DNA from 3 places in the Oceanospirillum sp. genome. Region 2 is predicted to be linked to each of the others. Evidence: predicted binding sites of a transcription regulator. Region 2 holds the regulator's gene; each other region holds the start of a gene.
The links. Region 2 encodes sigma-54, which starts transcription at its own class of promoters, with help from an activator protein. Its sites were predicted from a motif close to TGGCACNNNNNTTGCTNT; they were not measured.
Positions count from the first base shown of each region.

Region 1: the regulator sigma-54 is predicted to act here: its motif matches at 922-939, upstream of AC4GL5_RS03885 (acyl CoA:acetate/3-ketoacid CoA transferase).
Region 3: the regulator sigma-54 is predicted to act here: its motif matches at 1,095-1,112, upstream of glnL (nitrogen regulation protein NR(II)).

Region 1 covers NZ_CEYNZH010000005.1:75,250-77,523, forward strand. Annotated here, with positions in the region: gene AC4GL5_RS03885 (acyl CoA:acetate/3-ketoacid CoA transferase) at 1-837, opposite strand, end outside; gene AC4GL5_RS03890 (sigma-54 interaction domain-containing protein) at 1,048-2,274, opposite strand, start outside.
Region 2 covers NZ_CEYNZH010000010.1:65,723-67,996, reverse strand. Annotated here, with positions in the region: gene ptsN (PTS IIA-like nitrogen regulatory protein PtsN) at 1-27, opposite strand, end outside; gene hpf (ribosome hibernation promoting factor) at 50-358, opposite strand; gene AC4GL5_RS06685 (RNA polymerase factor sigma-54) at 443-1,987, opposite strand; gene lptB (LPS export ABC transporter ATP-binding protein) at 2,013-2,274, opposite strand, start outside.
Region 3 covers NZ_CEYNZH010000001.1:57,990-60,263, forward strand. Annotated here, with positions in the region: gene glnL (nitrogen regulation protein NR(II)) at 1-1,046, opposite strand, end outside; gene glnA (glutamate--ammonia ligase) at 1,489-2,274, opposite strand, start outside.

The DNA.
Region 1 (2,274 bases), on a different contig from region 2:
CACCTTACGGGCATCCAGTTCGACCGGATTGACCTGTGTCTGAGGTACGCGGATTTCGCCGGTGTAGGCGGGGTTATAGCTCTCAGCAAAGGTTTGCGGATGATCTTTCGCCGGGGCAACAATAACGTAATCCACTAGGCTTGCCGGAATACGCACCCGATCCGGTGTCAGCTGATGTTGTTCGGTCAGACGTTCCACCTGCACAAAGACTTTGCCGCCGCTGTTATGCACCGCCTGAGCGATAGCAAGACCATCAAGGGGCAGGGCTTCCCGCTCCATGGAGATATTACCTTCAGCATCTGCCGTAGTGCCGCGAAGCAGCGCCACATCCAGCGGGAAGCTTTTATAGAACAGGTAGTCCTCGCCATTAATCGGCATCAGCTGTACATGATCTTCTTCGCTGACCTGATTCACCTTGCCGCCATCCTGTCGGGGGTCGACAAAGGTGTGCAGGCCAACGCGGGTCAGAGTGCCGGGTTTGCCTGCTGCGATATCTCGATACAGATGACAGATAACCCCCTGAGGCAGATTGTAGGCGGCAATCTCGTTATTCATCGCCATACGGCCTAGTCCCGGCGCCAGTCCCCAGTGTCCGCCTAACACCTTCTTCACCAGACCTTTGCGGGCAAAGTGATTGAGACCCCGGGTTTGAGCATCACCCTGACCGGCGGCATAAACCAGAGACAGGTTGTTGGGGTGTCCGGTTTCCAGAAATCGCTGCTCAACCGCCTTGGCCAGTGTTTCGGCAAAACCGATGCCGATAAAGCCGCCGGTGGCGATTGTGGCATTGTCGTCGATGAGTTGGGCCGCCTGTTGGGCGCTGATTAACTTATCCATTGTGATAACTCTCAGATTGTTTTTGTTTTTCAATTTTGAAAAGTAAAAAAGCAGGCTCTTTCTGAGCCAGATCTGGAGTCAGCTATTACAAGGTTTGAGCCAGCTTGATAAAGTCCTTTAAAAACAAATGGTTAGGTGATTTGGTGGCTGAGGGCTGTACGATTTTTTGTCTAATAATTGCCAGGGGTGTCCACAAGGTTAGACAGTTTCTTATTTTTCAGACATTTTCTTGTTTTGCTGGCACCGTTTCAGGTGGTTATAAAAGGTAGCCCTTGAGATACCCAGACTTTTCGCTGCTGCGGTACGGTTGCCCTGATGTTGCTGCAGTGCCTGCTCTAATAGCTGACATTCATGACGTTGCTGCAGAGTCTTCAGGTCGGTTGGGGCTGGTTTTGAATCTGGCATCGGAACTGTGCTCTGTTCAGCCGGATCGGCTGAGGCCGGATTCAGCTGGTTGAGCGTTGAGATCGGGTCATCGGAACCCAAATCCTGTGGATTGATCTGCTCGCCTTCAGCCATCACACAGGCACGTTCTAAGCGATTGCGAAGCTCCCGTACATTGCCGGGCCAGTGGTAGCGGTTCAGCCAGTGAAGGGCGGAGTCCGACAGCTGGAGTTCCGGCAGGTGGGTTTGTTTCTGAATATCCGCCAGCAGGTGCTGAGCCAGCAGAGCGATATCTCCCTGACGCTGGCGCAGGGGCGGCAGATGAATCGGCAGAACATGCAGCCGGTAATAAAGGTCAGCACGAAACTGTCCCAGTTCCACCAGTTCTGCCAGATTCTTTGAGGTGGCGGCGATAATACGCACATCAACACTGATCAGTCGGTTCGACCCCAGCGCTTCTACTTCCCGCTCCTGAAGAACCCGCAACAGCTTGGCCTGCATCGCCAGGGGCATCTCTGCAATCTCATCCAGAAACAGGGTGCCGCCATCCGCCAGCTGGATTTTGCCGATCCGCCCTTTGCGATCTGCTCCTGTGTAGGCTCCGGCTGCTGTGCCGAATAGTTCAGCTTCTGCCAGAGGTTCCGGCAGTGCGGCCATATTAATACCGACAAATGGGGCGTTATGTCGGGGAGATGCCTGATGAATCCCCTGGGCTAACAGCTCTTTACCGGTGCCGGTTTCACCCAGCAACAGCAGGGTGGTATCCAGTTGTGCCGCCCGTTGCGCCTGACGTTTCATCTGGGTGATCTGAGGGGACTGACCAATAATGTCATCCAGCTGATAACGACTGGTACGCAGCAGGTTTTCTTTTTCAAAGTGGCGGCGCAGACGGGCAAACTTATCAAACAGAGGCTGAAGTTCATCCAGATCGTTATGAAAGATCAGCCCAAGCGCGCCGACAACGTCACCGGCCTCATTTCTCAGGGGCAGGCGGTTTACAACACACCACTGATTGTTAATCTCCATCAGGTCGACAAACATGGGTTTGCCGGT
Region 2 (2,274 bases):
AGGAGTCAGAACTGAATTGAGTAACATGGATATCAGTTATGCTCAATAATTAGCGGGCTGCCGCACCCTGTTTACGGGCTTGGGCCTTTTCTTTGTGTTTGATCAGCTGGCGATCGATTTTATCCGTCAGCATATCAATAGATGCATACATATCTTCAGCTTCTGCGGTGGCATGCAGATCTGCGCCGGCTACGTGCAGAGTTGCTTCAGCAATCTGACGCTCTTTTTCCAGCTTGAGAACAACCTGTACGTTAGTGATGTTATCAACGTGACGCTCAAGACGCTCAAACTTGGTAGAAACGTACTCTTGCAGAGCTTCAGTTAATTCCAGGTGTTGACCGGTAATATTCAATTGCATAAATAGCTCCTTATTATTCGCGGTCTTGCAATTTTGATTGTATCGTTTTTCAGGTATTTGCAAAGCGTTTTTTCTAAATTGATTTTAAATCAATTTCTTACGTTCGTTCGACGGGGGGATATTCATCGCTTCGCGGTACTTGGCGACGGTCCGTCTGGCGACCTTAATTCCCTGCTCAGCCAACATATTGGCCAACTTACTGTCGCTGAAAGGTTTCCTCGGTGGTTCATCGGCAATCATTTTCTTAATCATAGCCCGAATTGCGGTCGAGGATGCTTCACCACCTGCGGTAGTACCGACATGACTGGAGAAAAAGTACTTAAGTTCAAAAATACCCCGGGGGGTATGGATATATTTCTGCGTCGTTACCCGGGAGATGGTGGATTCATGCATGCCGATGGCATCTGCAATGTCATGCAGGACCAGTGGTTTCATGCCTTCTTCACCAATTTCAAGAAATGCCTGCTGGCGCTTCACAATCTCAATGCCAACCTTGAGTAATGTCTCGTTGCGGCTATGAAGACTCTTCAGGAACCAGCGTGCTTCCTGAAGCTGGTTTTTCATAAAGGTGTTATCCCGGCTGTTGTCGGCCCGCTTGATCAGACCAGAATAAGCACCATGAATACGAATTTTGGGGGCTATATCCGGGTTCAGGTCGACTTTCCAGTGATCCTCTTCACGGGTAACAAAAAGATCCGGTGCAATGTACTCAGCATGTTCTGTCGAAATAGAAGACCCAGGTTTAGGGTTCAGGCTACGGATCAGCTCAATGATATCCTGAAGCTCAGGTTCTTTAACTCTCAGACGACGCATAAGCTGTGCGAAATCACGACTACCCAGAAGGTCGAGATGCAGGGTGATCAGTTTACGGGTTTTTTCCAGCAGGAAGGCGTTAGCATCCAGAGGCTCCAGCTGAACGAGCAGGCACTCCTGCAGGTCTTTAACGGCACAACCAATCGGATCAAGGTGCTGAATATATCCCTGAACGGCCTGAACGTCCTCTATCTCAAGCTCGTATTCTTTATTCTGGAACTCAGGTCGGCTTTGCAGGCCTTCATAGATCTCTTCGATCGGGGACGAGAGGTAGCCATCAGGATCAATACTGTCGATGATCGCTTCTGCGATCAGCCGATCGCATTCCGGCAGGCCTGACAGGTTTAATTGCCAGAGCAGATGGTCCTGCAGCGTTTCTGTGATGATGCCGCGCTGCTCAAGATAGGAACCGTCATCATCACTTGGGGCTGATGATTGAGTATAGAGGCTTTCCTGATAGACATCATCCCAGCCACTGTCCACTGGTAGGTCTTCAGGGATCGAATCCTGCCAGCTGTCTTCCGCTGTTGCGGTATAGTTTTCCAGCTCAGCATCCTGACTTTCATTACTGCTGGCAGATTCACTTTCGGATTTGCTCTGGTCCTCTTTGTTGCTCTCGGAATCTGAGTTTGCTTCAGTGGCATCATTTGCTGAATTAAACTCGTCTTCAAGCTCCAGCATAGGATTAGATTCAAGGGCTTCCTGAATCTCCTGCTGTAAATCGAGAGTCGATAGCTGCAACAGGCGTATCGCCTGCTGCAGTTGAGGTGTCATGGTCAGACTCTGACCAATTTTAAGCTGTAAGGCCGGTTTCATAGATTACGGCTTATTCCCAAAGTGGTTATAACTTGAACTCATGGCCGAGATAGACATCCCGTACCTGCTGGTTGTCCATGATGTTGGCGGCATCGCCTTCAGCGATAATCTGCCCTGCACTGACGATATAGGCTTTTTCACAGATATCCAAGGTTTCCCGGACATTGTGATCCGTGATCAGTACTCCGATATTTCGCGCTTTCAGCTGGCGAATGATCGACTTAATTTCGTTCACTGAAATAGGGTCAACCCCGGCAAAAGGCTCATCAAGCAGAATAAAAGAGGGC
Region 3 (2,274 bases), on a different contig from region 2:
AAAAGTCTGAAAAGAGTTTCTCCGGGTGTCGATTCGCATTCGATCAGTCCGTGGTGCTGATGCAGAATCGTTTGGGCAATGGAAAGCCCCAGGCCGGTGCCTTCGGCACGACCGGTCACCAGAGGATAAAAGAGTGTTTCCAACAGCTCCGGTGGTATGCCGGGGCCGTTATCAATAATCTCAACCTGACACAGCAGGCGGTGGCGCTCCGCACCTAAAGTAAACTGACGTTTGGCGCGGGTGCGGAAAATGATGCGCTTTTGTGGTTGATCTGTTTCTTCCAGCACCTGCATCGCATTACGGACGATGTTGAGAGTGGCCTGAATCAGTTGCTCCTGATCGCCAATCAGATCAGGCAGACTGGGGTCATAATCCCGAACCATCTGAATGCTGCCATCGGACTCGGCAGCGATCAGGGCACAGACATGCTCCAGGACTTTGTGAATATTCAACTGACTCAGGTTTGGCACCTTTCGCGGCCCCAGCATGCGATCCACCAGATTTCTCAGTCGGTCTGCTTCGCTGATGATCACTTCGGTATAGTCTTTAAGCCCTTCGTTCGGCAGTTCCCGCTCTAAGAGTTGCGCCGCCCCCCGGATACCACCAAGAGGGTTTTTGATCTCATGGGCCATCCCACGAACCAGGGTTCGTAGTGTTTCCTGTTGAGCCAGTAACTCTTCTTCTTTACTGATTTTTAATAAGCGATCCCGGGGTTGCAGCTCAACCACCAGACAATAGCCCTGCGGAGTCAGTACAGGGCTGACGGTATAATCAACAATATTCTGAGTACCGTTGGGCAGTACGATCTGGCTCTCCCTCTTGGTAAAAGGGTGGCCTGCATCAGCAGCCTGTTTCCAGGCATCCGGAGTGCTGTCATTTTCAAAGAAGAGCTGATCAACAGGCAGACCGATAGCCCGACTGGCACCGCACGCGAATAGCATTTCAGCTGCAGGATTGAGGTAGGTTAAGCAAAGCTTATGATCTACCTGAATGATGGCGGTGCTGAGGTTATCCAGCAGTAGCTTGTGGTTATCGGTTTTGCTCACGCCTGAACCTCCGGGGCGTTGGTCGGGTGCATCTGTGGTCTCTATGACACAGCAAAAAACGCACCAGTAAGAAAAAGTTTCTGAAAAAAGAGACTGTTGCGATAGGAATGCGCCTTTTGGGGCGATCACCATGAGTTTCTGGTGTTGTTGTTATGTCGATTCATAATCTCTGCGCACAACTATAGTGCATAGTTGTGCTTTCTGTGTGTTTTGCCTGACCTGTTCTTGGGCGTTTTATTTCTCTGAGCGGTGTTTTATTCGCGATACTTTTTTGGATCGGCTCTGCTTCAGGTGATGACTGGTATTTTCTGACCATCAGTCTTTACGATTGGCGCACTTTTTTGGTGCGTATGGTTTTTCAGGCATAAAAAAACCCCTGCCGTGGCAGGGGTTAAGTCTCTTCATTGAAGAGCGGAAGTTTGTCAGCTGGTAATCAATCAGCTTACACGCTGTAGTACAGATCGAACTCGATTGGGTGAGTTGTCATGTTTACACGTGCTACATCTTCATTCTTCAGTTCGATGTATGCATCGATCATGTCATCAGTGAATACGCCGCCCTTAGTCAGGAACTCACGGTCTGCATCCAGACATGCCAGTGCTTCTTCCAGAGAAGAGGCAACTGTTGGAATCGCTGCAGCTTCTTCAGCTGGCAGATCGTACAGATCTTTATCCGCTGGGTCGCCAGGGTGGATCTTGTTCTGAACACCGTCCAGAGCAGCCATCAGCAGCGCTGAGAACGCCAGGTATGGGTTAGCGATCGGATCAGGGAAACGAGCCTCAACACGCTTAGCTTTAGGGCTGGAAGTGTAAGGAATACGCAGAGAAGCCGAACGGTTACGGGCAGAGTAAGCCAGCATAACAGGCGCTTCGAAGCCTGGAACCAGACGCTTGTAAGAGTTGGTGCCTGGGTTACAGAAAGCGTTCAGTGCTTTAGCGTGCTTGATAATACCGCCGATAGCGAAAAGAGCAGACTCAGACAGGCCAGCGTACTGGTCACCAGCGAACTGGTTTACGCCGTCTTTCCAGTAAGACAGGTGAACGTGCATACCGGAACCGTTATCACCAACAACCGGCTTAGGCATGAAAGTAGCGGTTTTGCCATACGCGTGAGCAACGTTGTGAACCACGTATTTCAGCATCTGAACTTCGTCAGCTTTCTTAACCAGAGTGTTGAAGGCTACACCGATTTCGTTCTGACAAGCCGTCGCCACTTCGTGGTGGTGAAC